Regions from separate parts of the Candidatus Curculioniphilus buchneri endosymbiont of Curculio glandium genome, predicted to be linked through region 2. Evidence: predicted binding sites of a transcription regulator. Region 2 holds the regulator's gene; the other holds the start of a gene.

Region 1 (11,040 bases), 170 kb from region 2:
TTTAAGTGGTACTAGATAGTATAGTCAGCTGATCAAATTGGTATTCCTGTATGATAGCTTGAATAAGCTCATCAAGTTTTCCTTGAATGATGTCTTCAAGCTGATACAGTGTCAATCCGATACGATGGTCTGTTACACGCCCTTGCGGAAAATGATAGGTGCGAATGCGATCGGGACGATCACCAGTACCTAATAAGTTTCGTCGGATGGAAGATTCTTTTGTTTGTCTTTTTTTTGTTTCAATATTACGTAACCGGGCTCCCAGTACAGCCATAGCTTTAGCCTTATTTTTATGTTGAGAACGATCATCTTGACATTCTACTACCAATCCACTAGGTAAATGAGTGATTCGAATGGCTGAATCAGTAGTATTTACATGTTGTCCACCAGCACCGGATGAACGGAATGTGTCAATACGTAAATCACTAATATTGATTCCTGGAAGTTCGTTTTCTGGAATTGTAGGAATGACTGCTACAGTACAAGTAGAAGTATGAATTCGACCTTGAGATTCTGTTTCCGGTATACGCTGTACACGATGTCCTCCTGATTCGAACTTCAATTGACTATAAGCACCTTCATGGGATATCTTGGCAATAATTTCTTTATATCCACCATGTTCACCGTCACTTGTACTGATAATCTTGGCTTTCCAATGACGAGTTTCAGCAAATCGGCTGTACATACGAAATAGATCACCTGCGAATAAAGCAGCTTCATTACCACCAGTTCCAGCACGTATTTCTATAAAGCATCCATGCCCATCGTCAGGATCTTTTGGTAGTAATAAGGTTTGTAATTCCTTTTCAAGCTCTATTTGTTTAGCTTGGAATACTTTTAATTCTTCCAGTGCAATTTCTCTCATTTCCAAATCTTCTAACAACTGCATAGTAGTGTCAATATTTTTTTGAATCTGGCGCCAACTTTCAAAACGACGTATAATGTTGTTTAGTTGCGTATACTCTTTTGGCAAAGTGTAAAAACGCTCTTGATTTGAAGTGAGTTTAGAGTTGTTAAGTAAGATTTCAACTTCAGCTTGGCGTTCTTGCAATGCTTCTAATTTAGCGAGTATGTAAGATTTCATATTTAATAGTTTATCCTAATGTATTATTAGTATGTTGAAACTCATACGACTACGACGAGAAAGAATCAGTCATGCACCTTCATTTTAAAATAATCTATTTAGTATTGTAAATTAGAACATTAATAAGTTAATTAATTTTTGAATACATTTTTTAATATTTTTTATTTTAAAATTTGTGTGTGTAATATATCCTTGCTGTTAACAAATTCAAATTTATTTATAGGCCACAACACTAGTTTGCAATCTTTAATAAAATCGTATTTTTATTATTTATTATTTTTATAAAAAATTTAAATATAATATTTTATGTAAAAAAATAAAATAAGTTAAAGATATAATGTTCTTATTATTTTACAATAGATTATTATTGAATAATATTCTATAAATAATCTATTTTGTTTAAATAGGTATGCATAATATATATCAGTTTATTATTATTCACAATACTATGAAGATTATAATTATATAATATTCTTCATAAACAACTTAGTTTAATAATTCGATCTCCAGTGTCATTGGTATAAATATCGGTAATATATTAGAAATTAATGTACTATTAATCTTTGTTAATCTAATGACGCAATGGTTACTTTGTTAAGTAATTGCTATATTCATTCTTAAATATGTTAATAATTTAACTAACCGTTTTAATTTTTAATTCAGATGAAGGGAGTCAATAAATTTTATTATTTATTTAAATCGTATGCATCAATAGTACTATTATTTTAACTGAATGCTTAAAGTATACTACTAATTTTAGCGTACAAGTCATATTGACACTGACATATCAGTGTTATTACATTATTTAGATGTACTGTTCAATATAGTTTGAGATAAATGAAAACTATCATTATTTTAGATAAACCATTCATGTTAACTCATTTTTTTAGAAAACTTTTAAACATCTTAACAAGATGAAATTGTCTATTTTCTTTAGACGAATGATACTATCTTATAAATTTATAGATACTTACATGTTTCACTATAATGAATATCATTCGAATTCATGGCATAATTTTTTTCATATACTTTACCTAAAGTAAAGGTATAATAAATATAATTATACTACTCTTGTAAAGAGTAGAGTATTTTATTCACATGTTATATAAACTATTAATATTAATAATATTTTTATTAAAAATGTTGTAAATTAAAAAAAGGAATGTATGTCTTGATGAAAGACATTTATATTATTGTTATCTTATTTTACTATTTTATTGTTAATTCATTGGAATATTAATTCCCTATATTATATTGTCTGACTATAAATATAATATTATTTGAATAATGCATGCATTGACAGTCAGTGTAATAATTTAAGTTTTATCAAGAAAATGGCGATTTTATTTAGCTGTTAACAAGAAAAAGATTAATATCTATTACAACTAAAATCAAAGTAATTTTGAATGCAATCAAGTTATTTTTGAAAATCTACTTGGCGACATTGAATAGAGTCTCAATCATAGTTGCATTTTACTAAATTAATTAATATTCAAGGAATATGGTATATTATTAATAATCATATTACAAAAATGATTTGATAATTAATTAGGATGATTATTTTCACAGTATAACTTCTAGCAATGAATATGAAAATTACCCGATGATTCGATGAATTCTTCATCAATGTTCTAACTTATTTACGTATACTAAACCATACCAATGAAGATTAATATTAGACTGTAACCAATTGATAAATACCATTAGAATGCAATTCTAATTGTGCCAACCAATGCAAAATTATGATCACACATTACTGGCCAGCACCGGCAAAACTTAATCTATTTTTATCAATTATTGGTCGTCGCCAAGATGGTTATCATTTGTTGCAAACATTGATTCAGTTTATAAACTATGGCGATACTCTAATTATAACTCCTACTCATAACGGTCAAATTCGCTTATTCACTAATCTTCATGGAATCAATCAAGAGCAGAATCTCATCATACGTGCTGCGAAACTTTTGCAACGTCATTGTTGGACAGAACATAATACTAATAAGCCTGGAGCTGATATATGGTTACAAAAAATATTACCTATAGGTGGAGGTTTAGGAGGAGCATCTTCTAATGCTGCCACCGTACTAATAGTCCTCAATATGGAATGGAATTGTGCACTAAACTTCACTGCTTTGGCTCAGCTCGGTCTAACAATTGGAACTGATATTCCGATATTTATATACGGAAACGCAGCCTTTGCGGAAGGTATCGGCGATAAATTGACCCCAGCTGAACCAGATGAAAAATGGTATTTAGTTGTTGTACCACCAATCAGCATTTCTACGTCAATGATTTTTACCCATCCTCTGTTAAGGAGGAATTCATCACCACGTTTATTCAATAAACTATATAACATTCCTTTTTACAATGACTGTGAACCAATCGTAAGAAAAATTTTTCCTATAGTTGAACAGCATCTTTCATGGTTGTTGGAATATGGCCCAGCACGATTAACAGGCACCGGCGCTTGTATATTTGCTGAATTTGACACCGAGGTTGCTGCACGTTATGTTTTATCAAAAGCTCCAACATGGATAAAAGGTTTTGTAGCTCAAGGTGTTAATGTGTCTCCATTACATCGCACATTATTAATTAGGGGATACTTAAGCTAATCTAAAATAGTTCAATGAATATTTCATAAGTATATTTCTCCAAAAGACATCTTTATTGCTGTCAAACTTTGATATTCTTAAACATAAGACTGAGGTATTTTCACGTGTCTAGTATGAAATTTTTTGCTGGTAATGCAACGTTAGAATTAGCAAAACGTATTGCTAATCATTTATATACGATTTTAGGTCAAGCGGCTGTTAGTCGTTTTAGTGATGGTGAGGTTAGTGTACAAATAAATGAAAATGTACGCGGTGGTGATATTTTTATCATTCAATCTACATGTGCACCAACAAATGATAACTTAATGGAACTCGTAGTCATGGTTGATGCTTTGCGTAGAGCATCTGCTGGTCGAATTACTGCGGTAATTCCCTATTTTGGCTACGCGCGTCAAGATCGCCGAGTCCGTTCTACTCGTGTACCGATTACTGCTAAAGTAGTAGCTGATTTCCTATCAAGTGTAGGGGTTGATCGTGTATTGACGGTGGATTTACACGCTGAACAGATCCAAGGTTTTTTCGATGTACCAGTAGATAATGTATTTGGTAGTCCAATCTTACTAGAAGATATGTTACAACAAAATTTAGAAAATCCAATTGTTGTTTCACCTGATATAGGTGGTGTCGTTCGTGCTCGTGCTGTTGCAAAACTACTCAATGATACCGACATGGCGATCATCGATAAGCGTCGTCCACGGGCAAATATGTTGCAAGTAATGCATATTATAGGCGATGTAGTAGATCGAGATACTATTCTAATAGATGATATGATAGATACCGGTGGAACGTTATGTCAAGCTGCTAAGGCATTGAAAGATGGCGGTGCTAAACGAGTATTTGCATATGCAACTCATCCAATTTTTTCGGGTAATGCCTATGAAAATATTAAAAATTCTGTAATAGATTCAGTAATTGTATGCGATACCATTCCGCTTAATTCAGCTATTCAGTCGCTTCCTAATGTACGTATTTTAACATTGTCGGGAATGCTAGCTGAAGCAATTCGTCGTATCAGTAATGAAGAATCAATCTCAGCAATGTTTGAGCATTAATAGCATGGACAATTTCATGATGCTATATTTTTGACGATATATAATCTTGCACTGTCATTGCTACATTGTATATATGGTATTTTTACGCAATTATTTTATTAAAAAATGTGAAGTATATTGTATTTCGTCGCCGTGCTGACGAGAAGTTAAATTGCTCTTTTAATCAGCAATAAGAACCGATAGAAAATAATTATTTTATTTTCTATCTTATCAATAAAACATGTTGATTTATATTAGTTCACTAATCTAATATTATTATTGATATAATGAGCAATAATGGATTACAAAATCGAGTATAACTTTAATTTTTGAAATATCATTACATAAAGTTAACATTAATATGTATCACGTATTACACATCATCCAGTGTTTTCTATTATAGAATTCACTATAAACTTACTCATTATATTAGTTAATATCTAATAAGTAGATTACTTATTTGTCACTTTTAGGTTTTGATATTTATCACCTACTTTATCATTTTATATCAAATGAATGATATATACATTATTATTCATTATATGTATTCAATACATGTCCTTTTCCAAGAAAGATAATCTACTGATTGATAAAAAATATGACAATAAAATTAATTGTAGGTTTAGCAAATCCTGGCGCTAAATATGTCGCTACACGGCATAATGTTGGTTCCTTATACGTTAATTTATTAGCAAAATATAATCAACAGGTATTAAAGGAAGAAAGTAAAGTTTTCGGCTATACTAGTCAAATAAAACTTAGCGGTAATAATGTCTTTCTTTTAATACCTAAAATTTTTATGAATTTAAGTGGAAAATCGGTGACAACTATGGCAAATGTTTATAACATTTCGCCAAAAGAAATTTTAGTAGTGCATGATGAATTAAATTTATTACTGGGTACAGCTCGATTTAAACAGGGTGGCAGTTCTAATGGACATAACGGGCTGAAAGATATTATTAAATGTTTAGGCAATAATTCTTGTTTTTATCGTCTAAGAATAGGTATTGGACATCCAGGCGATAAAAATAAAGTTATTGAATTTGTATTGGGTAAACCAACAGCTATAGAACAAAAGCTTATTAATTCTTCAATAGAAGAAGCTATACGCTGCACATATATTTTTTTTTCAAAAAATGCCTTACAAGCTATGAATGACTTACATACTTACAGAGCTAAATAAAATAAAATATTTTAAATGATAATAGTAAGTTATATCAAATAAATATTTAAATTTATTGTAAAAAAGTAATGCACTTCGATATTATGGTAGAAGCATATCTAAGGAGATATAATGGAGGGATTTAAATGTGGTATTATTGGGTTGCCTAATGTAGGTAAATCTACCTTTTTTAATGCCTTAACTAAAGCAAATGTAGCAACAAAAAACTTTCCATTCTGTACTATCACACCTAATATTGGTATCGTACCAGTACCAGATTCACGAATCGATCAATTAGTAAAAATTATTAAACCACAGAATATTGTTCCTGCCATCATAGAATTTGTAGATATAGCAGGTTTAGTTAAAGGTGCATCAAAAGGGGCAGGTTTAGGTAATCAATTTTTAATGAATATTCGCGACGTTGAGGTAATCTGCCACCTTGTACGCTGTTTTAAAAATGACAATATCATTCACATATCTGATCATATCGATCCAATAGAAGATATTAATATTATTAATACGGAATTACTACTAGCTGATTTAGAAATATGTGAACGTGCCAGATTAAGAGTAATAAAAAATGTCAAAGATAACGATAATAATACTCGTTTAGAGCTGTTAGTTCTTGAAAAATGTTTGAACCATTTAAGCAATGCGTTCGCACTACGGACTTTAAAATTAAACAGCATGGAAAAAAATTCCATTCGTTATCTCAATTTTCTGACAATAAAACCTGTTATATACATTGCAAATATTAATGAGAATAATCAGAATTACAACTCTTATCTAGATAAAATCCAAATTATTGCTGCTGCTGAAAACTCAGCAGTACTGGTTGTGTGTGCAAAAATAGAATCAGAACTTGCTGTACTAGATGAAAAAGAACGGTTTAAATTAATTGTAGAGTTAGGATTAAAAGAATTTGGAGTAAATCACATTATTTGGAAAAGTTATAATCTTTTAAATTTACGTACTTACTTTACAGTAGGAATAAAAGAAGTTCGTGCTTGGACTATATCTATAGGTACTACTGCATTAGAAGCAGCAGGGAAAATTCATACTGATTTTAGACAAGGTTTTATTCGATCCCAAACAGTTTCATTTTCTGATTTTATTATCTATAAAGGCACTAAAGGTGCTAAACAGGCAGGAAAAATGCGATTAGAAGGAAAAGATTATATAATTCAAGACGGAGATGTAATTAGATTTTTATTTAATATTTGATGTATAAATATATCCATCAACACTGTTTGACATAGATAGATTGTACTAAATATTTTATTATCATATTACAGAAAACAAAGTTGATTAATGAACCATGTTATAATTAAAAAATTAGTATTACGTTGGTTATCTCTATATAAGTTTATTAATATTCATTAATACTAAGTTTGTAAGATGAAAGCGCGATATTATATATATAAATCTTTTTAGATATTTATTACAACTGTGATGGCATAATGATCACGTTTTTCTTGTGCCACATCTGCTAGATGCTCATCTAAGCATACATTTCTATTAATCCGAAAATTATTTTCAATTTAATTAATAATTACTATGAAGTATATTATACAATGTTCTATATATAGAAATATATATACTAAAAAACTAATAGTATTAATAAAAAACTAGGATGATAAAAAAACAACCAGCTTGTCATTGACAAATGTATACTATAATGGTTGTACTAATTATGTCTTAACATTTATCTTAAATAAGATATTACAACATCATAAGATGTCAAAAGAGCTTAATAATATAGGAATTAATTTGATTTGAAAAATAATATTCAGTTATATTATGGTTTTTTATACAGGGTTCATAAAATAATTTTATCTATTAGAATATAGTGTGTTTATTTTTTAAATCTAAAACAGTACAAATATAAAGTTCTGATTTTTAAAATTATTTAAAGCTAAATCAATTAATAGAAATTAACAATTAAAATAAATATTTTATTTAAAAATACAAATAAATTTAATATATTTGATTAGCATATTAATGCTATGTATTTTAGTTGCTTGAATAATATGCAATAATATAAAAATTCATAATAATGTTATTTAGGTTACGCTTTTTTTGAAAAAATTTTTCCCATGCAATGTATTTAAAGATACATGCATGAATGTCATTACTATGTATATTTAGACATCACTGTTATCACGAAGGTATTTCTTAATTAAAATAATATTATTTAACTAGCACTGATTCAGTGTTAAATTCATTTTATATTTTTTGATATTGCTCTTGACACATTGTTATGCAGTGCTCTAATAAATATTATTGTATTAATTAATAAAAAAATGAACCATTTAAATAGACTGGCAATCAAAAAACGTATTTAATCTATTATTAATTTGATAAATTTTTTTTGGACAACATTAACTATGTTTTGTTTACACAAAATAATTTTCTTTTTATTTTGAAAATATTCTAATAGACATAGAGAATGTTTCTATCATAGCTTGATTATAAATAGTTATTTACTGTACTTAATATTCTTTTACTACATATATTAATTTACATTTATGTTCTATTGTAACATTCAATAGTCTACTGACATATCTTATGTCAATGTTGGTATCATGTAAATTAACTAGTGGTTTTAAACATTTGTAATATATACTATAAAATTCAATTTAATAAAAATTATTTTATTTTTCTATGGTTTTTTAATTATAACATTAATAGCAATGACTAAAAGTATTTAAAAAACTTTATTTTATTAAAATTCTTTATATTAAAGTCATCGATTTTTCATTTAGTATAATATGATTATTAGTATTGAAAATATCTTGAGCACTCAAATACTACATATCTAGTTTAAAACTCTAAGACTTAATTTCTGACAATATAGATTGTCAAAATGCTTTGATGTAAATACAGGAGTTAATGAAAATGTTATAATTTTTATTCGATGATAAGAAAATGCTATTTTTTATCTCCTTTTGTTACAATATGAAAGTACTAGTCATAAAAAGTTTATTTTTATTAAAGTATGAAACTGAAAAGAAAATAAAACACTATAATGTAAAAAATATTTGTCATATATTACTTATGAGTAATTTAGTATAATTTATACTGTTTAAATAAATAGTTTATTTTGTTTAAACTATGACAACCTATTTAAAAATAGAAGTTACTTATTGCTTGTATGTATATTAAATAATTGTAATAACTTAAAAATCAAATTTTTCAAATTTTAAAAAGTAGCATATTCATGGAATATGACTTTAAAATCATGATGTTATAGTTTATAACTAAACTTTATGATAGGTTATTTTATATTTTTGTTAAACATTTATTATATTTAACAAGTAGATGGCAGTATTCATATAATGTTCATCAGAAATTCAATGTCATAATCTTATTAATATCATTTTTATTATTAGTATATTGATAAAATAATAATTTCTTCTGAGCATAATTCGACAATATGGCATATTAGGTAATAGACGTATATATATTCAAAACGGTACAATAATAGCAGGTTAATATTTAATGATGATAATTTTAAGGATCCTTTTCTATGCCAATTATGGTAAGCACTTTATGTCGAGATATGCTAAACTTTTTTCGTAATCAATGTGTTAGTATACTTTTACTATCAATGATAGTAGTGATAATAAGCACCTTTCTTGGACATATATTGTCACCAAGCAGAGAACAATTATTTGAGCTCAGAGACAATAGTAATGTACAGCATACTTCTAAAATTAACTTACATCAATTTATTAAAAATTTATCCAAAGAACAACAAAACATTTTGTTAAAAGCTTCTGCTGCCAGTACTATTTCCAATTTAGTTGGTAACGTTCTATTAATTGGTAGTCTACTAACTATGATTCATCTTATATCTACTTTACAACCTGTAAATATATTGCGTATACTAACTTTGTCAATATCTTCTTTCCCGCGAATGTTACTTTTAGTTTTTCTAACGACTTTATTAATTCAGATTGGTTTTTTATTTCTTATTCTGCCAGGAATTTTTTTTTCGATTTCTTTTAGTCTAGCACCAGTCATTGTTACGAGCAATAATAATGTAGGCGTGATTAGGTCAATGACCATAAGCGGTATCTTAGCATTTAAAAACATTTGGTTACTAGCTCCAGCTGTATCATTTTGGATATTAGCTAAAACGGTAATATTTCTTTTAGAAAATCAATATTTTTTTGTTTCAACTGCATTAGCATCAATATTATTAAATTATTTAAGTAATTTAATATCTTCTTTGTTGCTTATTTATCTCTATCGTCTTTACATGTTACTTCGTTAAATTTATAGAAATTTTTATTTTTTGATTAAACTAATAGTACTCATTACACTATCGTTAAACTAATGATTTTTGATTTTACAAATTTATTCTGCATCATCGAATAGTAGAGGAATTTTATTAATCATTTTCTATCTTAGAAAAACTGTTAAATTTGCTAATGTTATATTTTTAAAATGAAAAACTTATAAAATAGAAATTGCTTATTATATATAATATCCTCTATAACTCTTCTAATAAATTAATTTTTTAGTCAGTCCACTCATTCGATGTTTTGTAAATAAAAATATTATTTATTTCAAATAAAGTATAAAAATACTTCAAATATCACTTGATATAATTTTTTATATTGTTGACATAGTCCCATATTTAAATAAACTTTTTTCATTTCTAAAACATATGGGATTTTAAAGATTTTTACTATACAAAACTAACATTTTTATTTATTTTCTTGTAGTGTTGTAATTGATGTTGATTATTATCATGATAACAATAGATAAAAATGTACATTATACAAGTTAATATTAGGTATCATTTTTTAGAACGAATGGAATATTAAACAAAGTAGTAACATACTGTTGTAAAAATCGTTTGGGTCAAAAAGAAATTAGAATTAAGGAAAGAATTTACTCAATATTGTCATGATTGTCCATTAATATAATACTAAATTTTCGTAAAAGTATAGCTTGTTAGAAAATCAGTAATCTTATATATCGCAGCTTTTATTGTTATCGTATAATAAAATGGTCAGTAAGTTAATTTATTAAAGTAGTATTTTTTTGACTAGATGGATTTAGTAGAATGCTATGAGGAACGAGTTATTTCTTTTAAAATGTTAACTAAAATTTTTATTATTTTTATTCCGTATTATT
Region 2 (11,040 bases):
AATTTTCCTTACAACTTTTTAATTAAGTATTATTTTCCATTATTTGCATAAATAATGTATCTCTTAATACAAAGATTAGACATCAGGAAAAATATGCTAATTGCTGTTAATTATAGAACTACATGTTAGATCAAACTTATCTAATATAATAATATCTTGAAATGAAATAATTAGATAAAATTTAAATAGCAAAGAACAAATAAGTAATTCAGGAAAATAGTCTGACCAGATAAAAGTAAAAAGTAGTATACCTATTGAATGAACATATTATGATGTCCTTATGATGTTGATTAATGTACTAATAAATAACTTAAATTTCTTAAATTCATCATTGTGCTCAAGTCTTGATTTTTAACAGATAAGTATCGTATATAATATATAATCAGGCGTATTGTTTTGGAATAGACATTCCCGACCTATTGATTAATTAATCAAATTATTTTTAATAAATCAAAGTCGAAATATAAACATAAATAAAAAAATAAAATCAAGCCATTGGGCACAAAAACAGCCAGTTGAACACTATAACATAAACACATAGCTTCCATATACAAACATTTTAAATGTAAAAGCCATTTTTTTATAGTGAAAAGGCTTATATATTGTAATTTTTTACTGCTCATTGAAAATACATTAATAATAAGTATTATTTATTTAGTTGCATAAATGGAACAAAATTGTTAGCATACATAAACAGTGGGTTACTATATGTCATGAATGACAGCTAAGATCAATCATATTGAAAATAAAAATATTGGTAGGTAGTGTAAAGTTATCAAATTATCAGAAAGTAATCATAACCATTGTAAATAGGACTGGTGATAGCGCCTTATGGATATTGACATTCGGTTCTATTAAAAATTAGAGCAGAAAATTGCATTTCGTACTTTGATTCTAATCAATGCTATATTTTAAAAAATTTTTTAGAAGAAAGACAATACATATTGTATATTTTATATGTATAATTAATTGTATTAGAAAATAGTAGATTCGTTATTAGATGATTAATTGTCAATTTTGATTTTAAAATCACTATAAAAAAATTAGTTGAAATAATATTATATTTATATTACTATTATATCAGTAATATTCTATTTTGCATTGTGCTGTGGAATCTATAAATATTTAGTGATATATTTTAGTGTTATGGAATACAAGTATAAAATATTTATGTGTTATTGTATTATGTAGATTGTATTATGTAGATAGCATGCTTAGTTTAGTTAAGATGATGTTCAAGAGATAAGTAAAGCAATTAGTGTTCTTAATAAACATGTTACATTCATATTACCCTGCTGTACTGGCTGTACTGGTATAAACATAGTTTTATTACTACAACATTTATTGTTTATAGTCATTTAGAAAAAAGTTAACATTGCAATAGCTAAATAAGCTAAAATACGAGACCATTTAGTTACTAATTTTTTAGTGATTTTCTATAATATGAACGTATTACAACATGCGACATAATACATGTTACAAGATTACAAGATAAGTAAAATTTAAAGAAGTTGCATCGAAATTACTAAGGTGTATATTGCGCATCAATAGACGCGGGGTGGAGCAGTCTGGTAGCTCGTCGGGCTCATAACCCGAAGGTCGTCGGTTCGAATCCGATCCCCGCAACCACATATTATGTTCACATTGCTAATTATAAGTGATGTGTCGTTCTTTTCTTAATTTTAGTGTTATTTAAATAATGCAAAATTTAACTTTTTGAATTATATTAAAATTTGTAGTTCATATTACGTCTTACGTCATTACGACGTGATAATGCTTTTCGATTCATTTTGATTCATTGCATTATACAACAAGCTAAACAAGCAACAGCATCGTTTGAAATATAATATATTTTGAACATTAAACATTAAATAAGCAGCTAACTTTCTTCAAAACAAAAAAGTAAATCGCGGTTTTTTAAATCGTTAAAAAATCATATGTATGAAAGTAAATTTATTTCATATAAATACTATTAACTTTAGTTAGAATGTTAGCCTATCGATGTATCGATACATGATAAATTAAAAGGAAGTTAACGAGTACCATAAACCACTATGGTTTTACCATGGGCAGAAATGAGATCTTGACTTTCAAGTATTTTTAAAATTCGACCAACTGTTTCTCGAGAACATCCGACGATCTGTCCGATTTCCTGTCGAGTAATTTTGATTTGCATCCCATCTGGATGGGTTATAGCATCTGGCTGTTTGGCTAAGTTTAATAATGTTTGAGCGATTCGTCCTGTTACATCTAAAAAAGCTAAATTACCTACTTTTTCTGAAGTAATTTGTAGTCTACTAGCCAGTTGCGCCGATAGACGAAGTAAGATATCCGGATTAATTTGAATTAGTTGCCGAAATTTTGTATAAGAAATTTCAGCTACTTCGCAGATTGTCTTAGTACGTACCCAGGCGCTTCGTACCTGATCCTCTTCAAATAATCCTACTTCACCAATGAAATCACCTTGGTTAAGGTATGAAAGAATCATTTCTTTTCCTTCGTCATCCTTAATGAATACCACAACGGACCCTTTAACGATATAGTAAAGAATTCCTGCTTTTTCACCTTGATGAATCAGAGTACTTTTTGATAAATATCTATGAATATGGCAATGAGACAAAAACCATTCAAGAGTTGAATCTATTTGAGGTTTACTGAGAATCATTCGTCACTATCCTCTAATTGTCATTGTTATCCTTTCTTATTGGACGGCATATTTCCTATTAATAAGATGCACTATGACTGTAGTATCCATCTAAAAATAAAAAGAAATCCTATTGTGTCATAACGTTGATAACTTATTAATTGTGTACTTTTTATTCTGATGTCTATGGAAATCACATTATCCTATTGTTAGTATAACCTTAAAAAACTATCTTCTATTGTGTTGTTTGAGTCTGAGTCTTTCACTAAATATAATAAATATGATTTAAAACGATTTAAAAAATTTTTTAAAAATTAATTTTTTTAAAATATCAAATGAATGAAATAATTATAAAAATGTTTTTCAACATTACTCTTAACTCTTAATATATGGTCACAGTATTGCAACGTTCATCATGAGATAAAATAGATATTATGTTTGTAGAGTCTTATTAGACAGAGTATCAATAATCTGAACCAGACTCCATTATTGGATAATAATGATATAATATTAATTGATCAAATATCATTGATATCTGATTACTAAAAGATAACTTTAATGTTATTTACTGATATTCAAAGTATCATGTGCATTAATAGTGATATTTAAATCAGTCCATCAGGTTGATTTTTGCAAGAAACATTTTTATGTCACTGATCAATAGTCTAGTCAATTTTGTTAATATTATTTAAATTTTAAATATGTATCGGTAATAAAGTTATTTGCACTTTTAAATAGTAATAAGTCAATAAATATAATCTTATTTAAATCTTGTGATATTTTGTTAAACAACATGTTGTCCTATAGCAATTAGTTATACCATAAATGATTACTCTTAAATTGAGCAGTGGATATTAGATATTGTTTTGATCAATATTAATTTGATATTAATTTCGATTTGTTCACCATCAAAGTTTAAAAATATTAAAAAGGTAATTCCCCATTTTACACTTAAGTGTATAATTTATATCGAAATGATCTAAGATCATGTATCTTATGTCATATTATTATGAATATATTTTAACAAAGTATACGTATAAATAATGACAAGGAATGTAAAACCGATAACGATATTATCAATAATATTTTACTGATGATATGTCATCAAAAAAAATGTTCTATTAATAATTATACTGTTCTGTAAGTGAAATGTTCACTTTGAAAGTACAATATTAGTCGATAACTTCATATTTATAATGAAGTGATGTAATAAAATAATGTTGTTGCTTTAAACCAATGTACATTTAAAATGATAAATTTTCAGCTGTAACTCTTTTATTCAACTATAGTATTTACCATAAATATATCATTTATATATAATTTTACTGATTTTACAATAATATTAATATGATAACAATTTAGTTTTAATGTATTCTAAACACAGTTCTAACCTCCATTAAAGTATGAAACTTAAAGCTAATACGTTAAAATTGACATATCTTATAGAATCTTCATGTTTTTTAAAAAAACATTAATCGTAGTTCATTCTTTTATGTTGTCATTACTATTTGAGTAGTATGATAGATACATTTTCATATACGTATTACAATAACATTGTACTAATTGTTAGATTATAGAAAAAATAATTAATAAATATATTAAATTACTAGTTGATAAAGCTATTTTAACAACACTTTATTATGTATTTACACAAGAAACAAGTCTTCGGACACTATCCGATAAAAATCAACAGATTAATGCTGCTAAAATGATCACAAGAACTATAAAAATAGTAAACTAATAAATTTAATTTTTAATTCACCAAGAATCATTTAGCCTAAAAGATATCTTAAAATATATAGATATGTTACGATAATAGATAATATATATCTGGTATGCATATGACACTTAATCTTAACATCTAAGGTACTATATTCTTGCTCATATCATAGTGTTTATTGATATCGATTAGTTTTCTTTTTTATTTCTATTCATTACATGTTAAATAAAAAATTTTTGGATAATTTTAGTGATTTTAAAAAGTATGAATTCACTGAATTCGTTATTTAAACATAAAAAATAAATCTTATCTGATAAAATAAAGAATTTTATTCTTTTTCAAATTAAGTCTACTGATTTTATTTAATTATTTTGGTAGAGTATATTATTCATTTTATTAAATTTATGTTATTGAAACTACTGAGTCATATATATAATATATCTTAACGTATTATAGAATATTAATTCTAACATGAAATACTGTTTTATCCAAGTATATTAATATTATATAAAATATATAATTTTGTTGAATTTCTGATTGCTATCATGGTAAGTAACGCATTCTAATACAAAATAATAGTGACTTGTATTCTTGATAAAAATTCAAAATCAATTCAGTATTCATCTGTTCATGATGTGTGTTTTCTAATATAAGCAGACTAATGCTACTAATTTGCTCATATTAGTTAATATATCTACAACTAGACAAAATATTGTTTTAATGATTTTTAACTAAAAACGAATATTAGTCACTTGATTTTATATTCAGAAGTATAGTAGTAATTTGATAATTTAAATGAAAAATGAAATGAATGTCAGAAATTAGCTAAAACTTACTTGAACCTATTTTTAAGTATATTGGCACATGTCAATATAATACATATTATAATCTCAATAAGATTAATAATTTTTTTCACATCGAATATCTTATAATCAATCTTACTCTATAAAATACCTTGTGTAAAGTTATATGCATTGTATGCCTCAAAGAGGATAGGTATCTTAAAAATAATTATGACTCGGCATTGGTTCCGCATTTGAATAATGTATGTAGATGTCTATTGTATCATTAAATTCATGAGTCTATTATTATAGTGATAGTGATTAGACACTATCAAAAAAAAGAACAGCTTAATCCTGATGTTTGATGAGGTACAATGAAAATTGTATGATATTATTGAACGTATTTAATTACGTCACATATGCGTTATATGTCCACTTACTTTCATAGTATTAATTGCTACTGAAATTTAAATGAATTAAATTAGACGTTGAAGTCAGTAGGATTGAACGACATAAATCTTACAATTTTATAAGTTAAGTTTAGCAGTAAAACTAAATTCTATAATGATTAATATAGGATTAATAAATTTTAATCTATTGAAAATAGAGAATCGATAATTTATCTATGATTATTATAAGTATATTCATAAGCAGCATTTAGCACTATTACCAAGAACTGACTAAAATAGAGATAATACTTGCTTATTATTTTAATATTAATAATATATATTATTTTTAATGGCAAGATGGTGTATTAAGTATACATTACTAATGCATACTCGATTAATTTTATACTTTATTAGGGGAGTAGTAATCAATTTTATCTTTGTCTAATTTAGTTGTATCTATTTATTGTATGCCTATCAATAATAGTTGTTTTAACTAAAGTAGTTGAGCAATATTACTACTATAGTGGCAATTTTAGTAAAAATGTGTATAAACATAATATATATATTAATAATTATATATATTTATTAAAGGTGGTGTTATTTCCATTCGTTATTTGTGATTTAAAAAGATAAAATTAATATTTTCAAAAACAGGTATTTAGCTTAATTTCATTCTCAGTTTTATTATTATAAAGTATCACTATGATAAATGCTAATATAATCTAAAATTATAAAAAAATAACATTAATATAAAATTTTTAATTAAACTCACAAAAATATAATGCATTTTAAATCTCCATTGAATACATGTAAGTATCATCTCATTGTTTAAGAAATCTTCTGCTTGCATACTAAATATATACTTTAGGATAAACTCTAATAAAATTCTAATAAAATAAAGAATGATATTCGATTAAAATTCTTTATCAAAAAAGAATCAGTTTTCGATAAAAACAGATATTATCTACTGTGAGTAGATAAAGTTATTTTTATAAAGCACAAACCTTGTTCGTGCCTTCAATTTATATCACATTTTTCAAAAAATTATTCTAATATAAATTAGATTTAACTTTACTATATTTGAGAGCTATAATTAATTGTCTTAATTAGGAAAGTAATAATATTATATATCTAACACATCGAAGTGATCAAATTGAATCAGTAAACTCGATTTTAGTTAGGAGTACACATCAAAATTAAATATGGACTTTAATATAATTGCTCTGTTTCGACAAGAAACTAACGAACATTCCATAAATATGAAAGGATTACAATCCTGTATGATATTATTATTATTTTACTTATATTTTAGAATGTAAGTATATAGTTATTTTCATAAAGATAACTGTCATAGACACACTGTTCATTCTTTTATTTTAATCATAGGTAATATCATACAGTATATGTTTAAAATTGTTTACTTTAGTTAGTTAATTTCTTGAAAATACAATGGTATATCTATTTACTATTAGTAAGTTAATAATAAGCGTACCATTTTGATATAATTTAAATTATTTCATTAAATAAAGAAATTATATATGAGTCAAATTAAAATATATGCGTAATTTATATTATTTCTATCCTAATAATAATTAGGAAGCATTCATAATGAATAACATTGGAACTTCGCCAACTAACTTTATTTACCAAATTATTAAAAATGATCTTACCTCAGGTAAGTATGTTTCAATACGTACTAGATTTCCTCCAGAGCCGAATGGCTACTTACATATTGGGCATGCAAAGTCTATTTGCCTTAATTTTGGTATCGCTCAAATGTATCATGGAAAATGTAATTTGCGTATTGACGATACTAATCCTCTCAAAGAAAATATAAAATATGTTGATTCAATTAAACATGACGTGCAGTGGCTTGGTTTTCACTGGAGCGGTGTTGTTCACTATTCCTCTGATTATTTCAATCAATTATATGATTATGCAATTGAACTGATCAATAAGGGCTTAGCTTATGTAGATCAATTATCTCCAGATGAAATCCGAAGATATCGTGGCACGTTGACTTGCCCAGGAAAAAATAGCCCTTATCGCAGTCGTAGTATTGAGGATAATGTTACACTATTCTCTAAAATGCGTCATGGAAAATTTTCTGAAGGCCAAGCTTGTCTTCGAGCTAAAATAGACATGGCGTCGCCATTTATGGTCATGCGTGATCCAGTGTTATATCGTATTAAATTTGCTGAGCATCACCAAACCGGTACTCAGTGGTGTATTTATCCAATGTATGACTTTGCCCACTGTATCGTTGATGCTTTAGAAGGCATTACTCACTCTTTATGCACTCTAGAATTTCAAGATAATCGCCAATTATATGATTGGATTCTTGATAACATAACAATTAACGTCCATCCTCAACAATATGAATTTTCCCGCCTTAATTTAAAATATACTGTCATATCTAAACGTAAGCTAAATTTGCTAGTAAAGCACAGTATTGTTGAAAGTTGGGATGATCCTCGAATGCCAACCATCTCTGGTCTACGTCGCCGTGGATATACCGCTGCTTCGATTCGTGAATTTTGTAGTCGTATTGGTGTAACTAAACAACACAATAATGTTGATATATCTGTATTAGAAGCTTGTATCCGAGAAGAACTTAATGAAAATGCACTGCGTGCCATGGCTGTAATCAATCCAGTAAGAGCAGTGATTGTAAGCTTGCCTATAGGCTATGAAAAAATAATTGATATGCTCAATCATCCTAATAAACCAGAAATGGGTATGCGTCAAGTGATGTTTAGTCGCGAAATTTATATTGATTTCAATGACTTTTTAGAAGCAGGCCATAGTCAGTATAAACGGTTGGTACTAGGTAAAGAAGTGCGTTTGCGTCATGCATATATTATTAAGGCTGAAAGTATAGAAAAAGATGAGATAGGAAATGTGAAAACTATATTTTGCAGTCATGATCCGAATACACTCAATCAACATCCAATAGATGGCCGTAAGATAAAAGGAGTCATTCATTGGGTTTCGGTTAGTCATAACATGGAAGCAGAATTTCGCCTATATGATAGGTTATTTAAAGAGGCTAATCCAACAGCAGAGGAAAAATTTTTTTCTACCATTAATCCACAATCATTAGTGATTAAACAGGGTTTTGTCGAAGAAGGAGTAGTCGAAGTATTAGCTTCTAAAGCTAATACTTCTTTTCAATTTGAACGTGAAGGATATTTTTGCGCTGATAATTATTGTTATAATTCATCTCGATTAGTATTTAATCGAACCGTTAGTTTGAGAGATACTCAAGGCATAAAAAAAGTCGATATATAACAGTATTTCATACTATTTATCTTTTTCTCTATCTCTACGAGAAAAACGGACGATTTGTGTTCCATATGTTGAGTATCTTCGTAAAATTTTTAGTTTGTATTGATGATCTTACTGTATCTAGTTTATACTCATCATATAAATTGTCAAAATTTCGTTGCATTAACAAAATCGTTATAATTAAGACATTAACATAATAAATAAACGAATCAATTCTCTAAATTAATAATATTTAAAATATATGTAAAATTGAATAGTGATAATACATTAATTACAATTGCTCATTTTGTCCCATGAATTGTTCATAGCTAATCAAGAAAAAGAAAAATATATTTTATAAAATAAAATGTTTTAAAAATCTGTAATTTTACATACGGAGAGATCTTATAAAACAATATTTTTTATAGTTACAAAAAATAGTTTACATTGACAGTAAAATCACGTTTATCAGATATATGTGATTTTTGAATAGGAGCGGTCATCTTCTAATTGTTTCTAAGTATATTATTTATTATTTCTTTAATGTGAATTAATTAATCTTATCTAACTTTATTTAGTAGATGCAGAATAGGAAATCTTATGTGTAGTAGTTTCGTTTTAATGTAAGTTTAAAATGAATTATTCAATTATAAACGTATCACGATCTATGTGAGATAGATCATTAGATTTCTTAATCTATCATTATATACAATAAAAATATATCTATTTTCTTATAAGTCATTTGAACTTTAAACATAGCTTTATTCTCTCTGAATGAGAAATGTAAAATATTTAAAATTTAATTATTTAAATTGTAAAATTTAAATAATTTTATAAAACAGATCAATGATTTTAATAATCATGGATATTGTAATATGACATACGTACCTCATTACGTCATACATAGTATGTTAGATATGAAAAAATAATGTACGATGATGTTTTATCTTTTAAAGATACGGGGCAAAATATCCTGTATTGTACTAATTGTCTAAAACATAAAATTACTATGTGATCTAATTAATTATATTAAAATATAAAATTATGATCACTGTATAAGATAATTTATCAATTGGTAGATTTTATTAGTTAATTTTTTTTAAAACAGTACTTTAATCAATTTAACTTCATTTCTTTGTGTATCTGTGTAATCCAGTTGTTAACACGATCAATAGTGAGTTCTGACTGTCGATCTTCATCAATAGCTAAACCAATAAAATGATCGTCGTTAACTAAGCTTTTAGAAGTTTCAAAATGATAGCCAAAGGTAGGCCAACGACCTACTAATATTGCTCCATGTGGTTCTATGATATCGCGAATGATGCCCATAGCATCGCAAAAATATTCTGCATAATCTTCTTGATCTCCACAACCAAACAATGCTACTAGATTTCCTGTGAAATCAATGTCTTCTAACGTAGGAAAAAAATCATCCCAGTCGCACTGGGCTTCCCCATAATACCAAGTAGAAATACCAAATAGCAACCGATCATATCGCTCTACATCTTCCTTACTGCTTTTAGCAATATCAAATATATCAGCAATGTTCTTACCTAGTTGTTTCTGGATGATATTAGCAATATTTTCAGTATTACCAGTATCACTGCCGAAAAAAATACCTACTTTTGCCATGGATATAAAACCTCTTTAATAGTTAGTAAAGTAGTGTACATTAACTTACAAGTTAATGTTAACGATAAAATAAAAGAATGTTACTTATAAGGATTATTGTGTAATAGAGCTAACATCTTTATTTTTTTAGATCTAGTCAATAAATATTGAGTGTTATTTATGTTTTAACTTCTAAAATTAATTTTACTACGTTTATTTTATTTTAAATTTCTAAAAGGATTGATTTAGTGAATTGCAATGAACAGCATTTTCATTTTTTTCTTAAAAGTATTTAAATTTTAGATAGTATTGTAGTAAGTCCTTAGTTTATTTCTTGTATTCTTTTAAAGAATACATCAATTTTATTAAATTTCTTTAAACAGAAAATTATTATTTATTAGTATATAAATCATAGCGTCAATTTGATTAAATTTATCAGTCGCTAATCAGTTATTGGTATAGACAATTAATATTGTCTATATATTAATTTGCCTTTTTATTGTAACCTAATTTGATTTAGAATCGACCAATTTAATTATATTAACTCAGATTGAAATTTCTCGAACAAGAAAATGATTTTAATCATTCTAAGTTTGTAAAATTGTTTTTTATCGGTCTATTTAGCTA

The links. The regulator CRP, encoded in region 2, controls carbon source genes, mostly activating them, when cyclic AMP is high. The targets are predictions, from matches to a motif close to ATGTGANNNNNNTCACAT.
Region 1: the regulator CRP is predicted to act here: its motif matches at 5,202-5,219, upstream of pth (aminoacyl-tRNA hydrolase).

Annotation. Positions count from the first base shown of each region.
Region 1 covers NZ_OZ193413.1:429,329-440,368, forward strand. Annotated here, with positions in the region: gene prmC (peptide chain release factor N(5)-glutamine methyltransferase) at 1-1, opposite strand, end outside; gene prfA (peptide chain release factor 1) at 2-1,084, opposite strand; gene ispE (4-(cytidine 5'-diphospho)-2-C-methyl-D-erythritol kinase) at 2,827-3,696, shown strand; gene ACICP0_RS01270 (ribose-phosphate pyrophosphokinase) at 3,801-4,748, shown strand; gene pth (aminoacyl-tRNA hydrolase) at 5,326-5,910, shown strand; gene ychF (redox-regulated ATPase YchF) at 6,022-7,116, shown strand; gene ACICP0_RS01285 (YciC family protein) at 9,422-10,171, shown strand; gene ACICP0_RS01290 (TonB family protein) at 11,026-11,040, opposite strand, start outside.
Region 2 covers NZ_OZ193413.1:595,009-606,048, forward strand. Annotated here, with positions in the region: tRNA gene ACICP0_RS01805 (tRNA-Met) at 1,553-1,629, shown strand; gene crp (cAMP-activated global transcriptional regulator CRP) at 2,033-2,665, opposite strand; gene glnS (glutamine--tRNA ligase) at 7,144-8,826, shown strand; gene fldA (flavodoxin FldA) at 9,919-10,434, opposite strand.